DNA from 3 places in the Pseudarthrobacter sp. NIBRBAC000502771 genome. Region 3 is predicted to be linked to each of the others. Evidence: riboswitches for the same ligand, from Rfam matches in the RefSeq annotation. Region 3 holds a riboswitch; each other region holds the start of a gene.
The links. A riboswitch is a leader RNA that binds a small molecule or an ion and turns the genes downstream of it on or off. The one in region 3 is predicted to bind cyclic di-AMP.
Positions count from the first base shown of each region.

Region 1: linked by a shared signal. The riboswitch ahead of NIBR502771_RS14130 (LysM peptidoglycan-binding domain-containing protein) and the one ahead of NIBR502771_RS00780 (M23 family metallopeptidase) in region 3 are both predicted to bind cyclic di-AMP.
Region 2: linked by a shared signal. The riboswitch ahead of NIBR502771_RS20675 (family 16 glycosylhydrolase) and the one ahead of NIBR502771_RS00780 (M23 family metallopeptidase) in region 3 are both predicted to bind cyclic di-AMP.

Region 1 covers NZ_CP041187.1:3,015,984-3,023,615, forward strand. Annotated here, with positions in the region: gene NIBR502771_RS14120 (ribonuclease Z) at 1-548, shown strand, start outside; gene NIBR502771_RS14125 (YdiU family protein) at 532-1,995, shown strand; gene NIBR502771_RS14130 (LysM peptidoglycan-binding domain-containing protein) at 2,103-2,942, opposite strand; cyclic di-AMP (ydaO/yuaA leader) riboswitch at 2,946-3,146, opposite strand; gene NIBR502771_RS14135 (lytic transglycosylase domain-containing protein) at 3,368-4,717, shown strand; gene NIBR502771_RS14140 (TraR/DksA C4-type zinc finger protein) at 4,739-5,098, shown strand; gene NIBR502771_RS14145 (DNA alkylation repair protein) at 5,095-5,625, shown strand; gene NIBR502771_RS14150 (DUF1810 domain-containing protein) at 5,646-6,092, shown strand; gene NIBR502771_RS14155 (glucose 1-dehydrogenase) at 6,151-7,044, opposite strand; gene NIBR502771_RS14160 (metallophosphoesterase) at 7,193-7,632, opposite strand, start outside.
Region 2 covers NZ_CP041187.1:1,166,147-1,173,778, forward strand. Annotated here, with positions in the region: gene NIBR502771_RS05515 (oligosaccharide flippase family protein) at 1-1,112, opposite strand, end outside; gene NIBR502771_RS21150 (glycosyltransferase) at 1,109-2,287, opposite strand; gene NIBR502771_RS20675 (family 16 glycosylhydrolase) at 2,409-3,032, opposite strand; cyclic di-AMP (ydaO/yuaA leader) riboswitch at 3,480-3,652, opposite strand; gene rpsF (30S ribosomal protein S6) at 4,015-4,320, shown strand; gene NIBR502771_RS05535 (single-stranded DNA-binding protein) at 4,394-4,969, shown strand; gene rpsR (30S ribosomal protein S18) at 5,094-5,333, shown strand; gene rplI (50S ribosomal protein L9) at 5,351-5,803, shown strand; gene NIBR502771_RS05550 (PhzF family phenazine biosynthesis protein) at 5,884-6,732, shown strand; gene NIBR502771_RS05555 (FMN reductase) at 6,841-7,467, shown strand.
Region 3 covers NZ_CP041187.1:167,594-175,225, reverse strand. Annotated here, with positions in the region: gene NIBR502771_RS00795 (DUF3027 domain-containing protein) at 1-243, shown strand, start outside; gene serC (phosphoserine transaminase) at 355-1,485, opposite strand; gene NIBR502771_RS00785 (metal-dependent transcriptional regulator) at 1,780-2,481, shown strand; cyclic di-AMP (ydaO/yuaA leader) riboswitch at 2,589-2,830, shown strand; gene NIBR502771_RS00780 (M23 family metallopeptidase) at 2,841-3,662, shown strand; cyclic di-AMP (ydaO/yuaA leader) riboswitch at 3,774-3,968, shown strand; gene NIBR502771_RS21145 (C40 family peptidase) at 4,085-4,699, shown strand; gene NIBR502771_RS00770 (NlpC/P60 family protein) at 4,863-5,636, shown strand; gene NIBR502771_RS00765 (HNH endonuclease) at 5,908-6,408, shown strand; gene NIBR502771_RS00760 (NTP transferase domain-containing protein) at 6,464-7,471, shown strand; gene NIBR502771_RS00755 (molybdopterin molybdotransferase MoeA) at 7,468-7,632, shown strand, end outside.

The sequences.
Region 1 (7,632 bases), 1.6 Mb from region 3:
GCATCGAGACCTACGGCTACCTGCTCCGGGAAGCTGACGGACGAACCCTGTTGCCGGAGCGGCTCCAGGGGGCAGACATCTCCGGCCCGGACGTGGGCCGGCTCCAGCGCGATGGCGCACTGGGGGCAGTCAGGCTGGAAGAGATGAGCAGTCCGAGGCCGGGCCAGCGCTTCGCCTTCATCATGGATACGGCGCCGTGTCCCGGCGCAGAAGAGCTGGCGGACGGGGCAGACATGCTGGTCACCGAGTCAACGTTCAGTGACGACGACGGTACCCTGGCTCAGCGGTACCTTCACCTCACTGCGGGGCAAGCGGGGGAGCTGGCAGCGTCCGCCCGGGCGCGCACCCTGGTGCTCACCCACTTCTCCGCACGGTACGGTGACGACGTCTCCCTGCTTGCAGGACAAGCGCAGGCGCGGGCCCCGGGGGTTACCGTGATCGCGGCCAAGGACCTTGACCGCATCCCCGTTCCGCGGCGGCGGCAGCCGGCGCGGGAGGGTGCCGGTCCAACTGCGGGGATAGGGTTAAACCATGACGGCAGCAGCTGAATCCACGGTCACGTTCGATGGCCGATTCGCCCGGGAACTGGCGGAACTCGCCGTGCCCTGGCGGGCCGAGGAAGCGCCCAGCCCGGAGCTCCTCGTCCTGAACGACCAACTGGCAGCGGACCTGGGCCTTGACCCGGAGTACCTGCGCAGCCCCGAGGGGGTGCGGCTCTTGGTGGGAAACCACGTTCCAGCAGGTGCCACACCTGTGGCACAGGCGTATGCCGGGCACCAGTTCGGCGGGTACTCGCCCCTGCTCGGTGACGGACGGGCGCTGCTGCTGGGCGAGGTCATTGACCGGAGCGGCCGCCTCGTGGACGTCCACCTCAAAGGCTCGGGGCGGACGCCATTCGCGCGCGCCGGGGATGGCCGCGCCGTCGTCGGGCCAATGCTGCGTGAATACATTGTCAGTGAGGCCATGCACGCACTGCACGTTCCCACCACCCGTTCGCTCGCCGTTGTGGCCACCGGGCGGCAGGTTCGGCGCGATGACATGCTGCCCGGCGCCGTCCTGGCACGGGTTGCGGGCAGCCACCTGCGCGTTGGCAGCTTCCAGTACGCGCGCGCAACCGAAAATATGGACCTCCTGAAGCGGCTGGCGGACCACGCCATCGGCAGGCACTACCCGCAGGCGGCCCATGCCGCAAACCCCTACCTTGCGCTGTTCGCGGCAGTTGTCTCCGCCCAGGCAGAGCTCGTCGCCCGGTGGATGCTCATTGGCTTCGTGCACGGGGTCATGAACACGGACAACATGACCATCTCGGGGGAGACCATCGACTACGGGCCCTGCGCATTTATGGACGCCTTCAACCCAGCCGCCGTCTACAGCTCCATCGACGTCGGTGGACGCTACGCCTACGCCAACCAGCCGGTCCTGGCCGAATGGAACCTGGCCCGGCTCGCCGAGGCCGTGCTCCCGCTGATTGACCAGGACCAGGAGAAAGCCGTGGCCCCGGCGGTGGAGGTCCTGGGCGGTTTCCGGGGCCAGTACAGCAAGGCATGGACCCGGGGGATGGCGGCCAAGCTGGGTCTGGACGGCGTCGATGAAAGCGGCGCCGCCGGGGCCTTGGTGGATGATGTCCTCGACATGCTGAAGGACGGACCCGTGGACTACACCCTGTTCTTCCGCAACCTGGGTAAAGCCGCCCGAGGGGACCGCCGCCCCGTGCGCGGCATGGTCCTTGACCTTGCCGCCCTTGATTCCTGGCTGGTGCGGTGGCAGGATCTCCAGCCGGACGCTCAGCTGATGGACAGCGTGAATCCTGCGTACATTCCCCGGAACCACCTTGTGGAGGAGGCGCTGTCCGCAGCCACCGGAGGGGACCGGGCTCCGCTGCAGCAGCTGCTGGCAGCTGTCAGCCACCCCTTCACTGAACGGCCCGGCCTGGAACGCTATATGCAGGGACCGCCGGAGGACTTCGGCAGCTACATGACGTTCTGCGGGACCTGACCGCGGCGGCGCGGCGGGTGCGTTAAAGACAGGAGGGTGGCAGCCGGTTTCCCGGCTGCCACCCTCCTTCACAGTCGGCACCGCCATGCGGGCCCGACCGGCAGGGACTAGGCTACGCGCACTGCGGAGTACCCGCCGAGCCAGCTGATGGAGTGCACCTGCGTGTCGAAGCCGTTGACGCCGCCGCTGACAACCTGGCCGTTGCCTGCGTAAACGCCCACGTGGCCGGAGGTGATGATCAGGTCACCGGGGGCGGGAGAGCCCACCACCGTGCCATACTGGAAGAACTGGGTGGGGGCCAGGTCGCCTACGGACTTGCCGACGGAGCGCAGTGCCTTCTCAACCATCGCGGTGCAGTCCTGCTGGACGCCCAGCTGGCTGTAGGCCGAGGCGAGGATCGCCGCGCCGGTGCCCGTGCCCGTGGTGGAAGCCACAGGCGTTGCCGAGGCGTAGGACATGTTCATGCCGGTGTTGGCCGGTGCGGTGGCGGCTGCCGCCTGCACGGGTGCTGCAGCCGGGGCCGGTGCCGGCGCTGCGGTGTAACCGGCGCCGGGAATCTGGATCTGGTCGCCCGGGTAAATGACCGAGGACAGGCCCAGGCCGTTGGCGGACAGGACGTCATTGAGGTTGACGCCGTACGCCGCGGCGATGGCGCCGAGGGTGTCGCCGGAAACCACGGTGTGGACGTTCCCTGCTGCTGCGGCAGGGGCTGCGGCCGGTGCTGCGGCGGTGGCCTGCACACTGGTCTGCTCAGTGGTGTCCGGTGCGGTTACGCCAGCGTGGGCCGGGGCGCCCACGCCGAACGCAATGCCGGACGCTGCTGCCACAGCGAGCGCCGGGCGGCCCAGGGAGCGGGCCTGCGACTTGGCTGTTACGGCGAGGCCCTCGAGCACAATGGAGCGGGCCGGAGTCGCGCGGTGGCGGGCTGAAATGGAATTTTTTGACACGGTTGATCGCCTCTCCCATGCCTGCGGGGTGAGCTGTCGGGTTCGGGCTGGAGATACCCGGCCGGGAGCGGCCCCGCGATGGAGGGAGGCGCTGCCGACTTAACCCCTAGGCCACATGTGGCCGTGGAAACTTGGTTCCCCCGTCCCTGCCAACTGGAGCGGTTGGATCCCATGGTCAGCGGCAGGGCTCGGCATACTGACGGGAATGTCCCGTCTGAGAGGGACACCTGACGACCCTAACCCATGGGCACGGCGATTGTCACATTTAGGTAACATACGAGGCTGCCCTCTCGAATTGCGCAAACGTGTGGACGATAAGCCTGCTTCCCGCCTGACCTCGACTGATGGCGGTGGCTGCCGTCCAAGTAACAATGTGGAGACGGCTTCCTGCGTGCCCCTCCAATCCGCCGGTAAGCTTCGGGACTATGCCCCTGTTCGTGACCACCGCCAGGTTCCCCGTGCTGGGGGGCCTGGCGGCTGTTGCCCTGGCCGCCACCGTTGTCCTTCCGGCCACTGCCGACGACCCGCCCCCAACCGGCGGGTATCCTTCGTGGGCAGACGTGCAGGCGGCCCAGTCCTCGGAAGCTTCGAAGGCGGGGGAGATCACCATCATCAACGGACTGCTGTCCCGCCTCGAAGCCGAGTCTGAGGCGGCAGGGGAAGCCGCCGTGCGCTCGGCGGCAGGGTACGCTGCCGCCGACGCCGGGCTCCAGGCAGCTTCTTCCCGCCTCGAGACCCTTTCCGCCCGGTCCGCCCACGCCAACCAGGAGTTGGCACGTTACCGGAAAGACCTCGGCGCCCTGGCTGTCGAGTCCTACAAAACCGGCGGAACCAACACGGGGTTCTTCGTGGCGCTGGATGCCCTGGGAACCAACAGCGTCCAGGGGCTCAACCTGGTCAAGCTCGTGGGGGACAAGACTGCGGCCCTGGTCACCAAGGCGGCGGCCGCTGAACAGGCAGCCGCCGCCCTTGCCGACCAGGAGAAGGTTGCCAGGAGCGAGCGGGAGCGGCTTGCCGCGGAGGCGAAGGCAACGCTGGAGTCCGCCCGCGCGGCCCAGGATTCGCTGGCCCGGCAGGTGGCGGAGGAACAGCGGCATGGCGGCGAGCTGACAGCCCAGCTCGCAGCCCTGAAAGGCACGACGGCGGCCCTTGAGGGTGAGTACCGCCAGGGCCAGGCGGCGCAGGCTGCCTACGAGGCGGCCCAGGCGGCCAAGCGCGCCGCCGCGCAGGAGCAGGCCCGGCAGCAGGCGGAGGCCGCGGCCAGGGCCTCCGCCGCGGCGGCGCAGCAGCCGAAGGCACCCGCGCCCGCGGCAAACCCGGCCCCGGCAGGTCCCGTCCAGCCAGGCGGTGTCCAACCCGTTCCGGCCCCTCCTCCCGCTGTCGATCCCGGGCCGGCCGCCCCGGAGGCGCCGGCCCCGCCGGCTCCGCCCGTCGTCGTCGTTCCTTCCGTTCCCGGCGGTGCGGTGAACGATCCGGCCGGAGCGAAAAGCTATGCATCGGGGCGCCTGGCCGCCTTCGGGTGGGGCCAGGACCAGTTCCTGTGCCTTGCCCAGCTGTGGACCAAGGAGTCCAGCTGGCTGACCACGGCCACCAACGCCTACTCCGGTGCCTATGGAATAGCCCAGGCGCTGCCGCCGGGCAAGTACGCCAGTGCCGGCAGCGACTGGCTCACCAGCTACCGCACGCAGGTCGACTGGGGCCTTGGCTACATCAAGGACCGGTATGGTTCCCCGTGCGCGGCCTGGAACCACTCCGCCGCCCTGAACTGGTACTGATTGACGCGTTAGGCTGTCCCCATGCCTGATTTCGAACGGTTCCGCGCGCTGCTCGAAGAGGAGCGGGCCCGGCGCGTGGCACTGCTGCCGGCGCTGCGGGCGGATATCGAGGCCGCAAATTCGGCGCGCCAGGACTCCAATGTGGATGACGAGCACGATCCCGAAGGTGCCACCATTGCCTTCGAACTTTCGCAGGCTTCAGCGCTCCTGAAACAAAGCTCGGCCGGCCTTGGGCAGATTGAAGCGGCCCTTGACCGACTGTCCGCGGGAACCTACGGAACCTGCGCGGTGTGCGGGGAGCCTATTGCCGAGGGCCGCCTGGAAGCCCGGCCATGGACGCCGTTCTGCATCCTGCACGCCTCGTCCGGCCGCGGGCGATGACGGAGGCCCCGGAGGTGGTGTCGGCGGCTGCGGAGTTCGTCGACCGGACGCTGCAGAATGAGGGCTCCTGGTACCGGGCCGACGACGTCGGGAGCCGGCTGGGCGGGCAGCTGGCCTCGTATGGATCGTCGGTGGGGGCCGTCCGGGGGACGGTCCGTGACGCGCTGCGGAAATTCAAGGACCTGGACCATGACGGCACGGTCATGCTGGCCTCCGTATTGTGGGGACAGCCGCGGCCCGGTTCGCGGCCGGTGTTCGAGCGCCGCCTGGCCGCCGTGGTGCTGCTGCAGTCGCGGGTGCGGCTGCTCCGGCATTCCGACCTGACCCGGCTGGAAGGGTTCCTCCGTTCCGCCCGGGCAGGGGACCTGGCGGCGCCCCTGCTCTCCGATGTCCTGGTCCCGCTGCTTGCGGGGCTGGGCGGGCGTGAACGGCAGCGGGCCGGCGTTGTCCTGGCGCGGTGGCGGGAAGATCCGGACCCCGGGCTCCGGGCGGCAGCCGCCGCCCTTGAAAAATACTTGTCCATGTGAAACGTACCAAGGAGATCCATATGAATGAACCGTTTGACCTTGAGCGTTTTGTTGCCGCCCAAAACACCGGCGGAACCTATGAGCAGGCACTGGGCGAGCTGCAGGTGGGCCGGAAGTCGGGCCACTGGATGTGGTTTGTCTTCCCCCAGCTTGCCGGGCTGGGACAGAGCGCCACATCCCGCAGGTACGCCATTTCGTCCCTTGCTGAGGCTCGCGCGTACCTGGACCACGAGCTGCTGGGCCCACGGCTCCTGGAGTGTTCACTGGTCCTGGCAAACCACGCCGACCAGTCCGCCGAAGACATTTTCGGTGGCGTCGATGCCAAAAAGCTCCGCTCCTGCATGACGCTGTTCCTCCGGGCGGCGCCCGGAGAAACAGTGTTCAAGAGCGTCCTGGCCCAGTTCTTCAATGGCGAACCGGACCCGGCTACCGACGAACTCCTGGCCGGCCTGGACGCGGCGGACTGATCACGGAGGAGGCGGTGCGGCAGCCTGGACGCGCCGCACCGCCCAGGCGGCCGGGTCGCTACGGCGTCGGGCTGCCGCCGTTGACGTTGAGCGTTTCGCCCACCACATAGCTGGATTCGGGCGAGGCAAGGAACACGTAGGCGGGGGCAAGTTCAGCAGGCTGGCCCGCCCGGCCCAGGGGAGTGGACTGGCCGAATTCCGGGAGTTCCTCCTTGGGCTGGCCGCTGCTGACCTGCAATGGGGTCCAGATCGGGCCCGGCGCCACGGCGTTCACCCGGATGCCCTTGGGGGCCAGCTGCTGGGCCAGGCCCTTGGTGAAGTTGTTGATGCTGGCCTTCGTGGTGGCGTAGTCCACAAGGGTCGGCGAGGGGTTGTAGGCCTGGATGGACGTAGTGTTGATGATCGTTGAGCCCGCCGGCATATGCGGTACCGCGGCCTTGGTCACCCAGAACATGGCATAGACGTTGGTTTTCAGGGTGTGGTCGAATTGCTCATCGCTGATGTCTTCCAGGTCCTCCTGCGCAACCTGCTTTCCGGCGTTGTTGACCAGGATGTCAACCCCGCCCAGCACGGCCACCGCCGTGTCCACCAGTTCCCGGCAGGCGGCCGAGTCCTTGAGGTCCCCCGGTACCTTGACGGCCTTGCGGCCGGCAGCCTCAATGATTCCGGCAATGCGCGCGGCGTCCTCCTCTTCCTGCGGCAGGTAGGAAAGGACGACGTCGGCACCCTCCCTGGCAAAGGCGATCGCCGTTGCTGCCCCGATGCCTGAGTCCGCGCCGGTCACAATGGCCCGGCGGCCGTCGAGGCGGCCGGTGCCCCGGTAGGTTTCTTCGCCGAGGTCGGCCTTGGGCGCCAGTTCCGCATCAAGTCCCGGCTCCGGCTGGTGCTGCTTGGGCGGGGAGATCTTTTCGTAGGCAGTCACGGGATTACGGAAGGTGTACTGGTCGGTCATGGTGGTACTCCTGTTCGTGCGGGACACGGGCTGGTTCGTCGCCCGGGATCGTGAAGCAGCAATGCTGCGCAGGCAGCAGCGAGAAGCTAAGCATGCTTACGGTTCCCAGCCTAGGCAAAAGCTCCCTCCCTGCCAAGCGGCGCCGCGGTCAGCCGCGCTGGACCTCCACCAGCCTGACCTCCGCCAGGCGGCCGCCGTCCACCACGGCCTCCATGTAGGTGCAGGCCGGCTGGCGGCGCCGATCCGTGGGCGAGCCGGGATTCAGCAGCCGGAGCCCGCCGGGCGAGACCGTATCCCACGGAATGTGGCTGTGCCCGAACACCAGGACGTCCGTGTCCGGATACAGTGCCTCGCACCGCAGTTCGCGGCCCTTTGCCTGGCCGGTCTCGTGGACCATCGCAAAACGCACCCCGTCCAGGACTGCGGTGGTGCGCCCGGGCAACCGGCGGCGAAGGTCGGGGCCGTCATTGTTGCCGTAAACGCCCAGCAGGCGCCTGCTCCGTTGCTCGAACTCGTCGAGCAACTCCGCCTCCACCCAGTCGCCCGCGTGGAACACCACGTCGGCATTTTCGACGGCGGCCCATACCT
Region 2 (7,632 bases), 1.0 Mb from region 3:
ACAACCAGGCGGACAACGGAGATCCAGATTGAAAGTCCGGGCCTGCCCAAGGCTTTATAGACATCATTGGCACCGGCGCCAAGGGACCGGGCGGCCGCATACAGGGCAAGGAAAACCAGCGGCGTAACCGATTGTTCCCATTGCGCTCCGAACAAGACCGGTACCAGGACCGGCGCCACGACGGCAAGCCCCACGCCGGCCGTGATGCCGTACAGGGCCTGGACGGTGACGCTCTTCAAGTATCCGTCCCGCAGCCGCTGCCGGTCGCCGCGGACTTGCGTGTACAAGGGAAACAGGACAGTGGACAGCACGAAGAAAACGTTCAGGATCAGGGCCTCCGGCAGCCGGAAGGCGAGGGTGTACAGGCCCAGAGCATGCGCTCCGAGGACGATTCCGATGACGAGGTAATCGACGTCGAAGATCGCTCTGGCCAGCATGGTGCTTCCAGCGACTGGGGCACCGAAGCGGACATTTGCCGCGATGGCGCTTCTGCTTACGCGCCAGATCTGCCAGGGTGCCTCGTGGCGGACCAGGAACCAGCAGGTGGCGGCATATGCCACGGACCCGGCGGCCGTCCCGACGGCGAGAGACCAGGCGCCATGGCCGGTAAAGGCCAGGTAGAGGGTCACCGTTCCCATGGTCGCGGCGCGCAGTACCGGCGCCGCAGTGAGTTGCCTGAACTTCAGGTCCCGACGCATGATGGCTTCCGGGACGGCGCCGCAGGCGGTGGCCAGCACGGAAACACCCAGGACCTGCACCAGAGGTGCTACCCCGTCCAGCTCAAGGAGGTCCTCCACCGTGTCCGCGGCCAGCAGGGCTGCCACGGCAAGCACTGCACCCAAGGCAACGGACAGCAGCAGCGCCGATCTTGCGATGACGGGAGTCTTGGGCAGGTAGACAAGGGCCTGTCCCACTCCGGCGTCGGCGATAGTTTCGGCGTAGGCCATCAGCACCAGCGCAAGCGCGACGAGGCCGTATTGCTCAGGCGAGAGGAGCCGCGCCAAGACCACGGTGGTCACCAGCACGATCACCCTGCCCGAGGCGAAGGCCAGTCCCTGCCACAGGGCTCCCCGGACTCCCTTGCGCTCCAATTCCCCCGGTGCGTACGTCATGGTTGCCCGTTCGTTTCGGAGAGTTCGCCCGCCATGGCTGCCCGGACTTCCGCCAGGTACTCGCCTGCCACGGTTTCCCAAGTGCGGACTGCACCTGCGGCAACACCCGGCCGGCCTCTGGGGAGATCCCCTTGCGGTGGCTTTAGAGCCGAGAGTTGCTCCACCACCTTGCGGGCAAGAGCCTCCTGACTGTCCCGAACGGCAAGCAACGGGTGCGCGGGAAGTTCCCTCGCGGCCACGGGTGTGGCCACCACGGGCACTCCGGCGGCGAGGGCTTCCAGGACGGAGTTCCGGATACCCACCCCGTGCTCGTCCGGGAAAGCAGCCACGTCCGCAGCTTGGAACACGTCCAGGATGGAGGGCACGTTGGCCAGGATGTCCACCTGGGGCCCGGCCAGCGCCAGCACCGCCGGCGTGGGCTGCCGCCCTGCGATGACGAAGCGGGCATTCGGAACCTCCTGCCACACCAGCGGGGCGATCCTCCTGGCCAGTACGGTGGCGCTGTCCACATTCGGTCCGTAATTCAGGCTTCCGGCGAAGCACACAACCGGGGCGTCGCCCTCGAGGCGGGGACCGGTGGCCGTTGCCGTGCCGTTGGGGATGCTGGTGACGGCCCGGTCCAATGAGGCGGACCAAGCTGCTGCGTCCCTGGCGCCGACTGTGAGAAGCCGGGCCCGGGACGGCAGGTGGCGTTCAGCGCGGGCCGCCACATGTTCCCGCAGACGGTACGCGGGTTGTAGGGTGCGTGCCCTCGCCGTGTCCATACTGGCGCGAATGGACCAGGGGTCTACGGTCTGCAGTACCAGTGGCCCGTTGACACTGTGGGACAGGAAGAGGGCGTGGGGGCCATGGATCAGTGTAGCGTCCATACCCGCGGACAACCGAGTGGCTGCGGCGCGGGCAGAAGGGGTGGAACGCCGGTGTTTCCCCAGTCCCGTCAGGCCGCCCACGGAGCGGGCAAAGGCCGATAGTTCCTGCCGGGGCGCCAGTTCGTACACCGTGTCACAGCGGCTCCTGATTTCCTCCGGAACGGGAACGGGACCCGAAAAAGTCAAGAGCGTGACGGCCACGTCCGAAGGGAGGTGCAGGATCACTTCGTACGGAATCATTGAGCTTCCGTCCCCCTGCTCAGGATCCCGGTTGGGCACGCTTTCCGTCACGTACAGGAGCTTCATTGCAAGAGTTTACTGGATCACTTCCCTGGCAGAGGGTCGCTTTAGGCAACCTTGAGGAAAGCGAAAAGGGCGACGGCGGGAGGTCCCGCCGTCGCCCTTTCATCGGGTGGCATGGGGCTTGTTACTGCCAAGCCCGGACGTAGTCCACCATCATCTGTGACTGCGGGCCGTACACGGGGTTCGTCGAGGAGGAACCGACGTTCAGCACGATGTACTGCGGAGCATTCCCGTCGTCCGTGGGGTAGGACTTGACCTTGACGCCGTCAAAGTACACATCCGACGAGTTTGCCATCCTGTGGAGGCCGAAGGTGTGGTACTCGTTGGCCCAATTCCCGGGGACGGTGCCTTGGTTGTGGGTGCCCGAGCTGGAGTGGTAGTTGACGGTCATTTTCGCCTTGAGGACCTCGGCAATGTCGTTTTCGCCGGTGGCCGGCCAAGATTGCCCGGTGGTCCAGAAAGCAGGCCAGTTGGTCAGCCCGTTGGCATTACCGGTGAACTTGATCCTGGCTTCGACGTAGCCGGTGGTGAACTGGTACCCGGTGCCGGCTCCCCCATTGGGGTTGGTGGACACCAGGCCGCCGGAGGTGGCTGAGGCGAGGCCCAGTGACAGGTTTCCGTTCGCTACCGAGACGTTTGCCGGGCTGGTGGAAACCTTGTTCATGGTTCCGCAGCCGGGGGAGAACCAGCAATTGGACCACTTGGCTGCGTCTAGGCCAGCTCCGTTGAATTCGTCAGCGAAGGTCATGGTCCAATTGCCCGGCACACCGACGGGTTGTGAGGTGCCGGTGCTTGCCAATTGCGCAGACATCGGGGCGATCGGAGCGGGGGAAGCCGGTGCAGGTGCAACAGGAGCCTGTGGTGCGGCCGCCTCGATGGGGGTGACTGCGGGTTCACTGGCTGCGGGCGAGGTTGCGGGAGCGGGCGATGCAGGAAGGACCGGGCTTTGTTCAGCGACAACTGGCTGGCTGACTGTGTCAGCGGAGCTAGCTACGCGGTCCACGTCGGGAGTGCCTGAAGCTTGGCTGAATCCAATGCCCAATACTGCGGCCCCGAGGACAGTGGCGGCTAATCCGGCAGCAAACTGAAGCTTTCGCCCCCGGACGGCAGGCGCCTGTGTCAAGGGCCCACTAATTTCGGTTTGATAACGGGATGATGCATTGCTTTTACGTTTGGGTAATACGGGCATGGGGACATTACCTCTCATAACGCCTGCGGGGTTAGCTGTCGGGTTCGAATGAGGCCATTCGGCCGCTTGGCGCGGCTTCACCCCAAGGCGCGGAAATCCGGCCCGAGAGGCTTGGGTCCCCCGTCTCTGCCTGAAACCTAGTGGATCCGGGAGGCGGCAGAACTCGGCGTCCTCCGGATTGGGGCTGGCTGGGGCAGCCCCCGGAAGACCGTACACGAGACCCCGCTGATAATCACAATAAGGTAACGGGTCTCACTTCCCCCGCGTGGCGTTCACCTGCCCCAGGCGTGGCCACTGCTAGTGCACCCTGCAGGGCGCGGGGCTTTTCCACATAGCGACCATGCCCGGCCCCGTCCCGCATCCATGCGGGCTAGCCTTGGGTCAAGCGTGAATCGCCTATCGGGTCCAAATGCACTAGGATATTGAAGTCTGTGCTGCGTCCTGCCTCCGTTCCGGTGGCCGGGCATCGCGCGGAATCGCAAATGAACCTCCTGTTACGGAAATGCCGTAACCGCTTAGCCCAAAGGAGGTGGGTTCACATATGCGTCCTTACGAATTGATGGTAATCATCGACCCCGAGGTCGAAGAGCGTACCGTTGAGCCGTCGCTTCAGAAGTTCCTGAACGTCATCACGAACGATGGTGGAACCATCGAGAAGGTTGACATCTGGGGCCGTCGTCGCCTGGCTTACGACATCAAGAAGAAGTCCGAAGGTATCTACGCCGTGGTGAACTTCACCGCGAAGCCGGAGACCGCCAAGGAACTTGACCGCCAGCTGTCTCTTAACGAGACCATCATGCGCACCAAGATCACCCGCCCCGAAGAGCAGAAGGTTGTTGCTGAGTAATTCAGCACCATTCTTCATTCTTTACCCCGCAGGAAACGCACTCTTCACCCAGGATCGAACAAGGAGGCAGTAGATGGCAGGCGAGACCACCATTACGGTCATCGGTAATCTCACCAATGACCCGGAATTGCGGTTCACACCGTCAGGTTCGGCAGTAGCGAACTTCACCATCGCTTCCACCCCCCGCACCTTTGATCGCCAGTCCAACGAGTGGAAGGACGGGGAGACCCTGTTCCTCCGCGCCGCTGTTTGGCGTGAAGCAGCCGAGAACGTCGCGGAGTCCCTGACCAAGGGCATGCGCGTCATCGTTACCGGCCGCCTGAAGAGCCGCTCCTACGAAACAAAAGAAGGCGAAAAGCGCACCGTTATCGAGCTTGAGGTCGACGAAATCGGCCCCAGCCTGCGCTACGCCAACGCCAAGGTCAACCGTACCCAGCGCTCCGGCGGACAGGGTGGCGGCGGCTTCGGTGGCGGCAACAGCGGCGGTGGCTTCGGAGGCGGCAACTCTGGTGGAAACCAGGGCGGCAACTCCGGTGGAGGCTGGGGCGGCGGCAACCAGCAGGCTGCACAGGACGATCCCTGGGCTACGCCCGGTGTGTCCAATGCAGGCGGCTGGGGCAACGGCCCCGATTCCGAACCTCCCTTCTAAAACCTAAACAACGGCCCGGCGCTGGGGCTGCCAAGGTGCAAGATGCACCCGGGCACTGCCGCCGTCGGACCACCACCATCCCGTGGATCAATATCCACGGGCTCCATAGAATAGGAGCTCCACGATGGCTAAGGCTGAACTCCGTAAGCCCAAACCAAAGTCCAACCCCTTGAAGGCCGCTGACATCACTGTCATCGACTACAAGGACGTAGCATTGCTGCGCAAGTTCATCTCCGACCGCGGCAAGATCCGCGCCCGTCGCGTTACTGGCGTCACGGTGCAGGAACAGCGCAAGATCGCCCAGGCAATCAAGAACGCCCGCGAAGTTGCTCTGCTGCCTTACTCCGGCGCTGGCCGCGGCTAAGGAAGGGATTAACTAACATGGCAAAGCTCATTCTGACCCACGAGGTCACCGGTCTCGGTGCTGCTGGCGATGTTGTCGAGGTCAAGGACGGTTACGCACGTAACTACCTGCTGCCCCGCAACTTCGCCCTGACCTGGTCGAAGGGTGGCGAGAAGCAGGTTGAGTCCATCAAGGCTGCCCGTGCCGCCCGCGAGCACGCTTCCCTGGAAGATGCTCAGAAGCAGGCCGCTGCACTGTCCGCCAAGCCGGTCAAGCTGGTCGTCAAGGCCGGCGAGTCCGGCCGCCTGTTCGGCACCGTCAAGCAGGGCGACGTTGCTGACGCTGTTGAGGCCGCAGGCCTTGGCAAGATCGACAAGCGCAAGGTTGAACTGCCCGCCCACATCAAGTCGGTTGGCACCTACCAGGCCAACGTCCGCCTCCACGCTGACGTTGCCGCTGTGATCGAACTGGACGTGGTGGCAGGAAAGTAATTTCCCCGCCTCACGCCAAGACCCCCGCTGCCGGACTCCGGCAGCGGGGGTCTTTCGTTTTCCGGTGGTAGCCTGCTCCGGTGAACCCGAACCCCCGCCATCGCCCATTTCACCAGGTGGATGTCTTCGCCGGACAGGCCTACCGCGGCAACCCGCTCGCCGTCGTGCTTGATGCCCAGGGCCTGGACGCGGCAACCATGCAGCACTTCGCCAACTGGACCAACCTCTCGGAAACCACCTTCCTCCTGCCTCCCCGGGATCCGCGGGCGGACTACAGGGTCCGGATCTTCACCGGGGCCGAGGAGTTTCCCTTTGCAGGCCATCCGACGCTGGGCTCTGCGCATTCCTGGCTGGAGAGCGGAGGGGTGCCGAAGTCCGGCGGCCACGTGGTGCAGGAATGCGCCGCGGGGCTGGTCCGGATAAAGCTCGACGGCGGCAGGCTGGCTTTCGCAGCGCCGCCCCTGACACGTTTCGGCCCTGTGGAGGACCCGGTCCGCCGGCAACTGGCCGCCGCCCTGCGGGTGTCTGCCGGGGACATCGTTGACGCGTGCTGGCTGGTGAACGGCCCGGAATGGATTGGCGTCCTGCTGGAATCCGCAGAGCAGGTGCTGGCCCTGGAACCGGACCAGGCTGCCATGGGCGACCTGAAGATCGGCGTCATAGGGCCATACCATCCCGGAGCCGGAACCGACTTTGAAGTCCGCACGTTCCTGCCGGGTGCTGGAACGGTAGAGGATCCCGTCACCGGCAGCTTTAACGCCGGTGCCGCCCAGTGGCTGGTGGGAAGCGGCAGGGCGCCGGAGCAGTATGTGGCCTCGCAGGGGACCGTCCTGGGACGGGACGGGCGCATCCACGTGAGTACGGAGGACGGAGACGTCTGGGTCGGCGGCGAGTCCACTACCTGTATCCGGGGCACCGTCCTGCTCTGATCCGGCGCCCGGCAAGGCTCGCCCGGGAATACTCCGCTGCGCGCAACAGTTCAAAGGTATAGATGCATACGCATGTATGATGAACTGAACAAACACCAGGAGAATGCCATGGAAACCCGCCGCATCACCGTCCTCTCCGCAGGGCTTGGCGTACCTTCGTCGAGTCGGCTGCTGGCTGACCAGCTTTCGGTCGCCGCCACGCGACAGCTGGAAGCAGCCGGTTATGAGGTGGCCGTGGACGTCGTCGAGCTCCGCGACCTGGCCGTGGACATCGCCAACAACTTTGTTACCGGCTACGCCGCGCCCCGCCTGGCGGACGCCATCGCGGGCCTGAAGGCGTCCGACGGAATCATTGCGGTCACTCCCGTGTTCAGTGCCTCCTACAGCGGCCTCTTCAAGTCCTTTATCGACGTCCTTGATCCCAAGTCACTCGACGGAAAGGCCGTCCTCTTGGGCGCCACCGGCGGAACGGACCGGCACCAAATGGTCCTGGATTACGCAATGCGGCCCCTGTTCAGCTACCTCCGGACGCGCATGGCAGCCACCGGAGTCTTTGCAGGACCGCAGGACTGGGGAACCGCAGAGGAGGGTGGGGGATCCCTCGCGGACCGCATCGAACGCGCAGCCGGCGAGTTCACGCGCCTGCTTGACGGCCCGCAGCCGGGCCGGGAGGAAGTCCCGCTGGAGTCCCTGCCGTTCGAGCAGCTGCTGGCGGGCATTTCCGGCAACGCCTGACCGGCCGGAGCCTGCGCCTAAGCCGAGTGGAACCACGAACGCGGTTGTCTGCACAAGCTCGTTCGACGCAATCTATAAGAAGCGGCTCGACTGGCAAGTAGAACGCCAAACTTGTGGCTGACGACGGCCGGACAGAGACCGGGGTGACCTGGGCCGCCAGCTATC
Region 3 (7,632 bases):
TACGCGGTGCTGACGCGCAACTCCCGCTCAAAAGTGGTCACGGTCAATGAGCTGGGCCTCCTGCCGTCGGAAGATTCGATCCTGGCCCCGGAGTGGGTGCCCTGGGCCGAACGTGTCCGCCCCGAGGACCAGCAGCAGGAGTCCGAAGCGGACAGCCAGGTAACGGCCGCCGCGGAAACTGAAGGCCACGCAACAGCGGCTGACGATCCAACTGACGACGCCGGCACGCAAGCGGAAGCCTGACCGCACCTCGCCACCGGGAGCCCGGCCACCCCGGAAGGGGACAACGAAATCGGCGCCGTCCGGGATGAACCGGGCGGCGCCGTCGTATGTTGTCCTGACTGTTCTCCGCGCCTACTTCCGCAGCTCGCCCACCACGTAGTCGATGCTGGACAGCAGGGCTGAGACATCGCTGGGCTCGATAGCCACGAAGGTGGCGATCCGCAGCTGGTTGCGGCCCAGCTTCCGGTAGGGCTCAGTGTCAACGATGCCGTTGGCGCGCAGGACCTTGGCCACGGCCGCGGCATCAACTGATTCGTCGAAGTCGATGGTGGCGATGACATTGGAGCGTTCCTCCGCGTTGGCCACAAACGGGGTGGCAAACTCGGAGGCCTCGGCCCAGCTGTAGATGCGTCCGGCGGAGTCTGCGGTGCGTGCGGCGGCGAAATCCAGGCCGCCGTTGGAGTTCAGCCACTGGACCTGGGTGTCCAGCGTGACCAGCGTGGACAGCGACGGCGTGTTGTACGTCTGGTTCAGGCGGGAGTTGTCGATGGCGGTCTGGAGGTCCAGGAAGTCCGGGATCCAGCGGTTGCCTGCCTTGATCCGCGCGGCGCGCTCGAGGGCGGCCGGGGAGAACAGGCCCAGCCAGAGGCCGCCGTCGGAAGCGAAGTTCTTCTGCGGGGCGAAGTAGTAGACGTCGCTTTGGGCAACGTCCACGTCCAGGCCGCCGGCCGCGGAGGTGGCGTCCACCAGGACCAGCGATCCCTCGTCGGCTCCGGAAACGCGCGTGACAGGGGCAGCAACACCGGTGGAGGTCTCATTCTGGGGCCAGGCATAGACATCAACGCCTGCCTCGGCCTGGGCCGCCGGCCGCGTGCCTGGCTCGGACTTGATGATCGAGGAAGCCTCCAGGAAGGGCGCCTTGTTGGTGGCGGCCGCAAACTTGGACCCGAACTCGCCGAAGGACAGGTGCTGGGCCTTCTTCTCCACGAGGCCGAAGCTCGCGACGTCCCAGAATGCCGTGGAGCCGCCCACGCCGAGGACCACTTCATAGCCCTCCGGGGCGCGGAAGAACTGGCTCAGCCCTTCGCGGACGGATCCCACCAGGTTCTTGACCGGCGCCTGCCGGTGCGAAGTGCCGAGGATGGTCTTGGACGCTGCTGCCAGCGCATCGATCTGTTCCTGGCGGACCTTTGACGGGCCGGCGCCGAACCGCCCATCCTTCGGCAGGAGGTCGGCGGGGATCGTGATGCTGGTGTCGCTCACAGGTGCTCCAATTCGGCGGGGACGAAAGTTTGGTCCGGACGGGCGGGTCATGGCCCGGCCGGCAGCAGGCGATGGCTGCGCAGCGGGCCTTCACCATTCTGCCTGAATGGCAGGGGCGGCGGGAGCCGGCGGGCCCAAAGTCCAGACAATGAGACGCGCCGTCCGGGCGACGCCGCCCGACGCTCGGCTATTCGGACAAACTCAAAATAGGCTAAGCTGGCCCCCGGACTACCTCGCGGGAAGAGGCGATACGGTGGGACAACGCAAGGTACTGCGCTCGAGGAGCTGAGCTGGATGACGGATCTGATCGACACTACGGAGATGTACCTCAGGACCATCCTGGAGCTTGAGGAAGAAAACATCGTTGCCCTCCGGGCCCGTATTGCCGAGCGCCTGCGCCACTCCGGCCCTACCGTGTCCCAGACCATCGGAAGGATGGAGCGCGACGGGCTCGTGGTGGTCTCCGGTGACCGGCATCTGGAACTCACTGACACCGGCCGCAAGCGGGCAACCGAGGTCATGCGCAAGCACCGGCTGGCCGAACGCCTGCTGGCCGACGTGATCGGCCTGGACTGGGCCTACGTGCATGACGAAGCCTGCCGCTGGGAACATGTCATGAGCGAGCGGGTTGAGCGGCGCATTTACGAGATGCTGGACCACCCTACCGAATCGCCCTATGGCAACCCCATCCCCGGGCTCGCCGCCCTGGGTGGACAGCCTGCCACCGGCGGCGCCGACGGAGCCATCAGCCTGGTCGAAGCCATGAAGGGCTACGCATCGGCCTCTGTTGTCACCATCAGCCGGCTCGCTGAACCGATCCAGGTGGAGCCGGAACTGCTGGCGCAACTGGACGAAGGTGGAATCCGGCCCGGTGCCGCCGTGGCGCTGGAACGCGTGGGTGACTACATCTCCGTGCGGGTCCCGGGCATCGAGGGCGCACTGGAGCTGCCGCCCGAGGTTGCCGCCCACGTTTTCGTGGCCGTGTCCCAGCCCTGAGGCCCGGCCTTTTACCCCGGCAAGGCACTTCCACGCAAAGATAACGGAATTGTTACCTAGGGTCTAAAGGCCCTATAGTGGAACCAATCGTTGATACTTAAGCGTTACCCGATCCGGAGCCGAGCTCTGCCAGCGGATCGGGTGCACGAGTCGTTACTGGCAGAGGCGGGGGAACCACAAGCGGCAGCGGGGGACTGCCTTGGGGTGAAGTCCGTCAGCAGCAAGCCTCTCCAGTGAAGGATTCTTCCGGGAATACCCCTGTGCAGAAGCTTGCCGCGGCGGGCCGGGTCTTTGATCTCTCTGACCCGAATCCGACAGCTAACTCCGCAGGCTTTTCCAGAGAGGAACCCTTCTTGACCATGCAGACCTCCAGGGGGCGCCGCCGCGCAGCCAGCCCCCCTTCGGCACCCCGGGTTGTCGAAGACGCAGCAGTGGAGCGCCCCCGCGATCTGCATCGCGACGCGCGCCGCCGTCGGGGGCCCCTGCGGCAGGTAACGGAGTTCGCCGCCGCAAGCGGGATTGGCCAGAAGGCCGGAATCGCCCTGGCTGCCACCGGACTGGTGCTGACGGTCACAGTGCCGGCCACCAGCCCGGTCATGGCCACTGATGCGTCCGGCAACGCGCCCCTGGCAGCTTCCTCCGTCAGCCCGCAGCCGCAGATTTCCGCTGATGTTGGTGCCCAGATCGACTTCAGCCGCTCCGCCGTGGTGACCCAGGCTGACCCGGACGGGAAGCTCAAGCAGCTCCTGAGTGCCCAGTCCGCCGGCTCCGTCACGCGGGCGGCGTCGGCCGGCACCCTGGCTGCACCACTAGCCTCCCTCGTCACCGCGTCACCGTTCGGATACAGGGTGAGCCCGATTACCGGCGGCTCCGGCGACTTCCACCGGGGCCAGGACTTCGTGGCTCAATGCGGGACGTCCGTCCTTGCCGCTGCGACCGGCACCGTTACCTTCGCAGGCTGGCACCAGTTCGGCGGCGGAAACCGGGTGGTCATCGACCACGGCAACGGACTGGAAACCACGTATAACCACCTGTCGTCCTTCAACGTCAAGGTGGGCCAGACGGTCTCCCGTGGAGAAGTCGTGGCGCTCAGCGGCACCACAGGTGCCTCCACCGGCTGCCACCTGCACTTCGAGGTGCAGGTCAACGGCGAAGTGGTCGACCCCATGGGCTGGCTGTAACGAATGATTGCCCACTCTCAGATCGCAGCGACCTGCCGTGACCTGAATGTGACATTGAAACAAAACTGCTGTACCGTCTAACTCGCGTCAACTTTTCCGAAGTTGACGCTCTTGAGTGGATTGCCTAACTCTGCCACCGCTCAAGGTCCGTTCGCATTTCATCGTCTGGCAGGGGCGGGGGAACCAATTTTGGCCTTCTCTCCAGAAGGCCTTGGGGTTAAGTCACCAGCTTCCCAGGAAGCTGCGTGGCCGGGTGACTCCCATCCGAATCCGACAGCTCACCTCGCAGGCATTGGGAGAGGCTACCTTCGTGTCTTCACGCCATCATTCTGCGCGCCACCGTGCGCAAACGGTTCGCACCAGCCCCTTGGACGCCGTGTCCAAGGCCGTGAGTGCAAATGCCGGGACCGTAGGCTGCCGTAGTGGCAGCCGCATCGGGCCTGATCCTGAGCATGGGCCTGCCAGCAAACGCCGCTGACACCACCGCCGGTGTCTCTGCATCCACCGAGTCCGGCTCGGCACAGACGGCACTGGCCGTCACGGCCGCCCCCACGGCCACGGTTTCCTTCGAGCGCCCGGTCGTCAAGACCACCGCCGCTCCGAAGGTGGAGGCGGTACGTCCCCAGTCCACCGCGCCGGCCGAACGCGCCGCCGGCCAGGACGCCGCTCCCGCCGCCAAGGCTGCCGAGACTGTCTCCGCCGCAACCTCCGGCATTGCAGCCATCGCCTACACCGGCATCGGCCACTCCTATGTATGGGGCGGCACCAGCCCGGTCACCGGCTGGGACTGCTCCGGGTTCGTCCAGTGGGTCTACGCACAGGCCGGGATCAGCATCCCGCGCACCAACGCGTGGAGCATCATGACCCCGACCTCCACCCCGCAGGCGGGCGACCTCGTTGTCCAGAACGGCGGCGCGCACGTGGGTATCTACGTCGGCAACGGCATGATGATCAGCGCGCTCAACCCCTCCCAGGGCACGCTGCTGCACTCGCCCGCAGCCACCGGTACCTCGTCGTACTACCACCTCAACAAGTAGTTCTTGGGCTTAGCGCTCCAAGGGCTATTTCTTTGCCCACAGCTTTTCCGCTAGAAACCAGATCCCCGTTCGGGATGCGCCGGCGTACCCCCAAGATGCCGGCGCGTCCAGCCCCCTTTGCCTGCCTACACGCGGTCCGAAGGAAAAACGAAAGAGAGAACTCATGACGACTCGTGCTACCGCACGGCACCGCGCCGAGGTCACCAAAACCAACTCGATCGCCATCATTGCCAAAGCTGTCAGCGACAACGCCGGTGGCATGGGCCGCCAGGCTGCTGTTATCGCCGCGGCCTCCGGCCTGGTCCTGACCAGCGGGCTCGCAGCGAACGCTGCCGACGCCAACGTCAAGCGCGATTCCGCTCCGGCGTCCCAGCTCGAAGTTGAATCGGCCGTCGACGCCCCGATTTCCGCGGCTTCCACCATTGCCATCAGCTACGAGAAGCCTGCTGTCACCACCACGCCGGCTCCCGTCGTCGAGCCCGAGCCCCAGGTCCAGGTGCAGGAAGCTGCTCCCGCGCCTGTGGCGCAGCCTGTTGCTGCTGCCAAGGCCACGGCCAAGGTTGTTACCGCCGCTGCTCCGGCTGCTCCCGCCGCCCAGGTTTCCGCAAGCGGGAAGGGTGCAGCCATCCTTTCCGCCGCATACGCCCAGCTCGGCGTGCACCAGGACTGCACCATGCTGGTGACCAACGCACTGGCTGCCGTCGGCATCCACTTCCACGACTGGCCGGCAGGCTACCTGTCGCTGGGTGACACCGTGCCCATGTCCCAGGCCCAGCCCGGCGACCTGCTGTACTACGCCGACGGTGGCGGCGGCATGGCCCACATTGCCGTTTACGCCGGTAACGGCATGGCCGTCCACGGCGGCTTCAATGGCAACGACACCGTGGTCTTCAGCGCCAATGTTGGCTCCGGCCCGGTAGCCATCCGCGTACGTTAGGCATTCCTGTGCCGGCCTTAACAAGCGCCGGCCCGCGTGCTGCTTGCCAGAGGACCCCCGCCAGCAAGGCGGGGGTCCTTTGCGCTTAAGGGCTTTGCCGCCGGCGCCTCCGCCCTTTCCCTGGCATGGTGACGGAAGGGGCCTCCGGGGCGGCGATTACCTGATTCTGCACTTCTTTGTTTACTCTTGTGATGTCGATCCATAGCCCGGACATGCCGAGGGCAGCCGGCCCTCGTGCCCCTGACGGGTGCGGCCGTGAAGAGGTAAGTGCATGCGCACTCTCGTTCTGAATGCTGGATATGAACCGCTGGCGGTTATCACTTTCCGCCGGGCGCTGGTGCTTGTGCTCACGGGCAAGGCAAGCGTCGTGGCCGAAGGGGAGGACCCGGTGGTGGGGCCCACCGACGTCCTGGGCCGCCCGTCCGTGATCCTCCTCAACCGTTACATCCGGCCCAGGTACAACCACTCAACGGCCGTCAGCCGCAGGGGCGTACTCCGGCGGGACGGTCACAAATGTGCCTACTGCGGCAAGGCTGCGCACACAATCGACCACGTTCACCCAAAGTCGCGTGGAGGTGCCGATTCGTGGGAGAACCTGGTGGCCGCCTGCCTGCGGTGCAACAACGTCAAGGGCGACCACACTCCCGCCGAGATGGGGTGGACCCTTCGGTTTGTTCCCGAGCCGCCGCACGGGACGATCTGGCAGATCAAGGAACTGGAGAAGCCGACCCCCGCATGGGATCCGTTCCTGCTGCCGGAGCGAGCTGCCTGACGGTTTCCCGGCGCCTCCCGGCACCGGAAAGGGTGCCGGTCGCTAGGCTGGGGGGGTGCACAAGAACAGCTTGGCTTTTGATGCCCTGATCCTGGCCGGGGGACGATCATCCCGCCTGGGCGGTGTACCCAAGCAGTCGTTGATTTTCCACGGCCAAACCCTCCTGGAGCGCGCCGTTGCCGCGGCGGCCGGTGCCCGGCTGACCGTGGTTGTTGGCGATGCGGGAGTCCTGCCGGGTGAATCCGGGGAGGGCCACCCGCTGCCACTGTCGGTCCGCCCTGCCAACCTGCTTGCATGCCGGGAGGAGCCGCCCTTTGCTGGTCCGGCGGCTGCGATTGCCGCAGGCCTGGATACCCTGGCGAGGAACGGGGGAGGGGCCCCCTACTCCCTGGTGCTGGCCTGCGACATGCCGTTGGCCGCCCAGGCGGTGGCAGTGCTGCGGGACGCATTGCTGCAGTCCGATCCCGGCGTCCGCCCAGGTGGGGTGGTGGCCCGTTCCGAGGACGGCAGGACCCAGCCGTTGGCAGGTTTCTACAGCACGGCTGGGTTAAAAAGGTCCTGCGCTGACCTGGCTTCACGCAACGCCCTGGTCAACGGCTCGGTCAGGGCGCTCCTTGCTAGTCTGGACGTGCAGCTTGTCACAGTCCCCGCCGGGTCCACCGCCGATGTGGATACCTGGGACGATGCTGCCGCGCTGGGTGTTGCCGCCGGGAACCAGCACGCATGGGAAAGTCCGGCGCACAGCCGGAGACAACGTGGGAGGCAAGTCGTGAAAAGCCAGGACGAGACACTGGAAGAGTGGTGCAGGGCGCTCCTCCAGGCGTACAAACTTGAGGACGTCCAGGTGGATATCAACGCCGTGCTGGCGCTTGCAGGCGTGGCCGCCCACTCTGTTGTGCGGCCCGCCGCACCGCTGACTACCTTCATCGCAGGCTTCGCCGCCGGACTGGCTGCCGCACCCGGCAGGGAGATGGATGCGGCATCGATGGACGCGGCACTGGCCGTGGCCCGTTCGCTGGCGGCCGACTACGACGCTGAAGCCGCCGGGACTCCCGGCGAATGACCGCAGAACCCCATCACGGTCCTGACGCGCCGCCGCGAGCAGAGCCGCAGGCGCGCAGGGGCGAAACTGAACACACGCCTGCTGACCATCACCAGGCAGCGCACACCTGGCAGGAAGCCCGGCAGGCTGCCTTCGATGCAGCAACCCCCATTCCGCCAGGC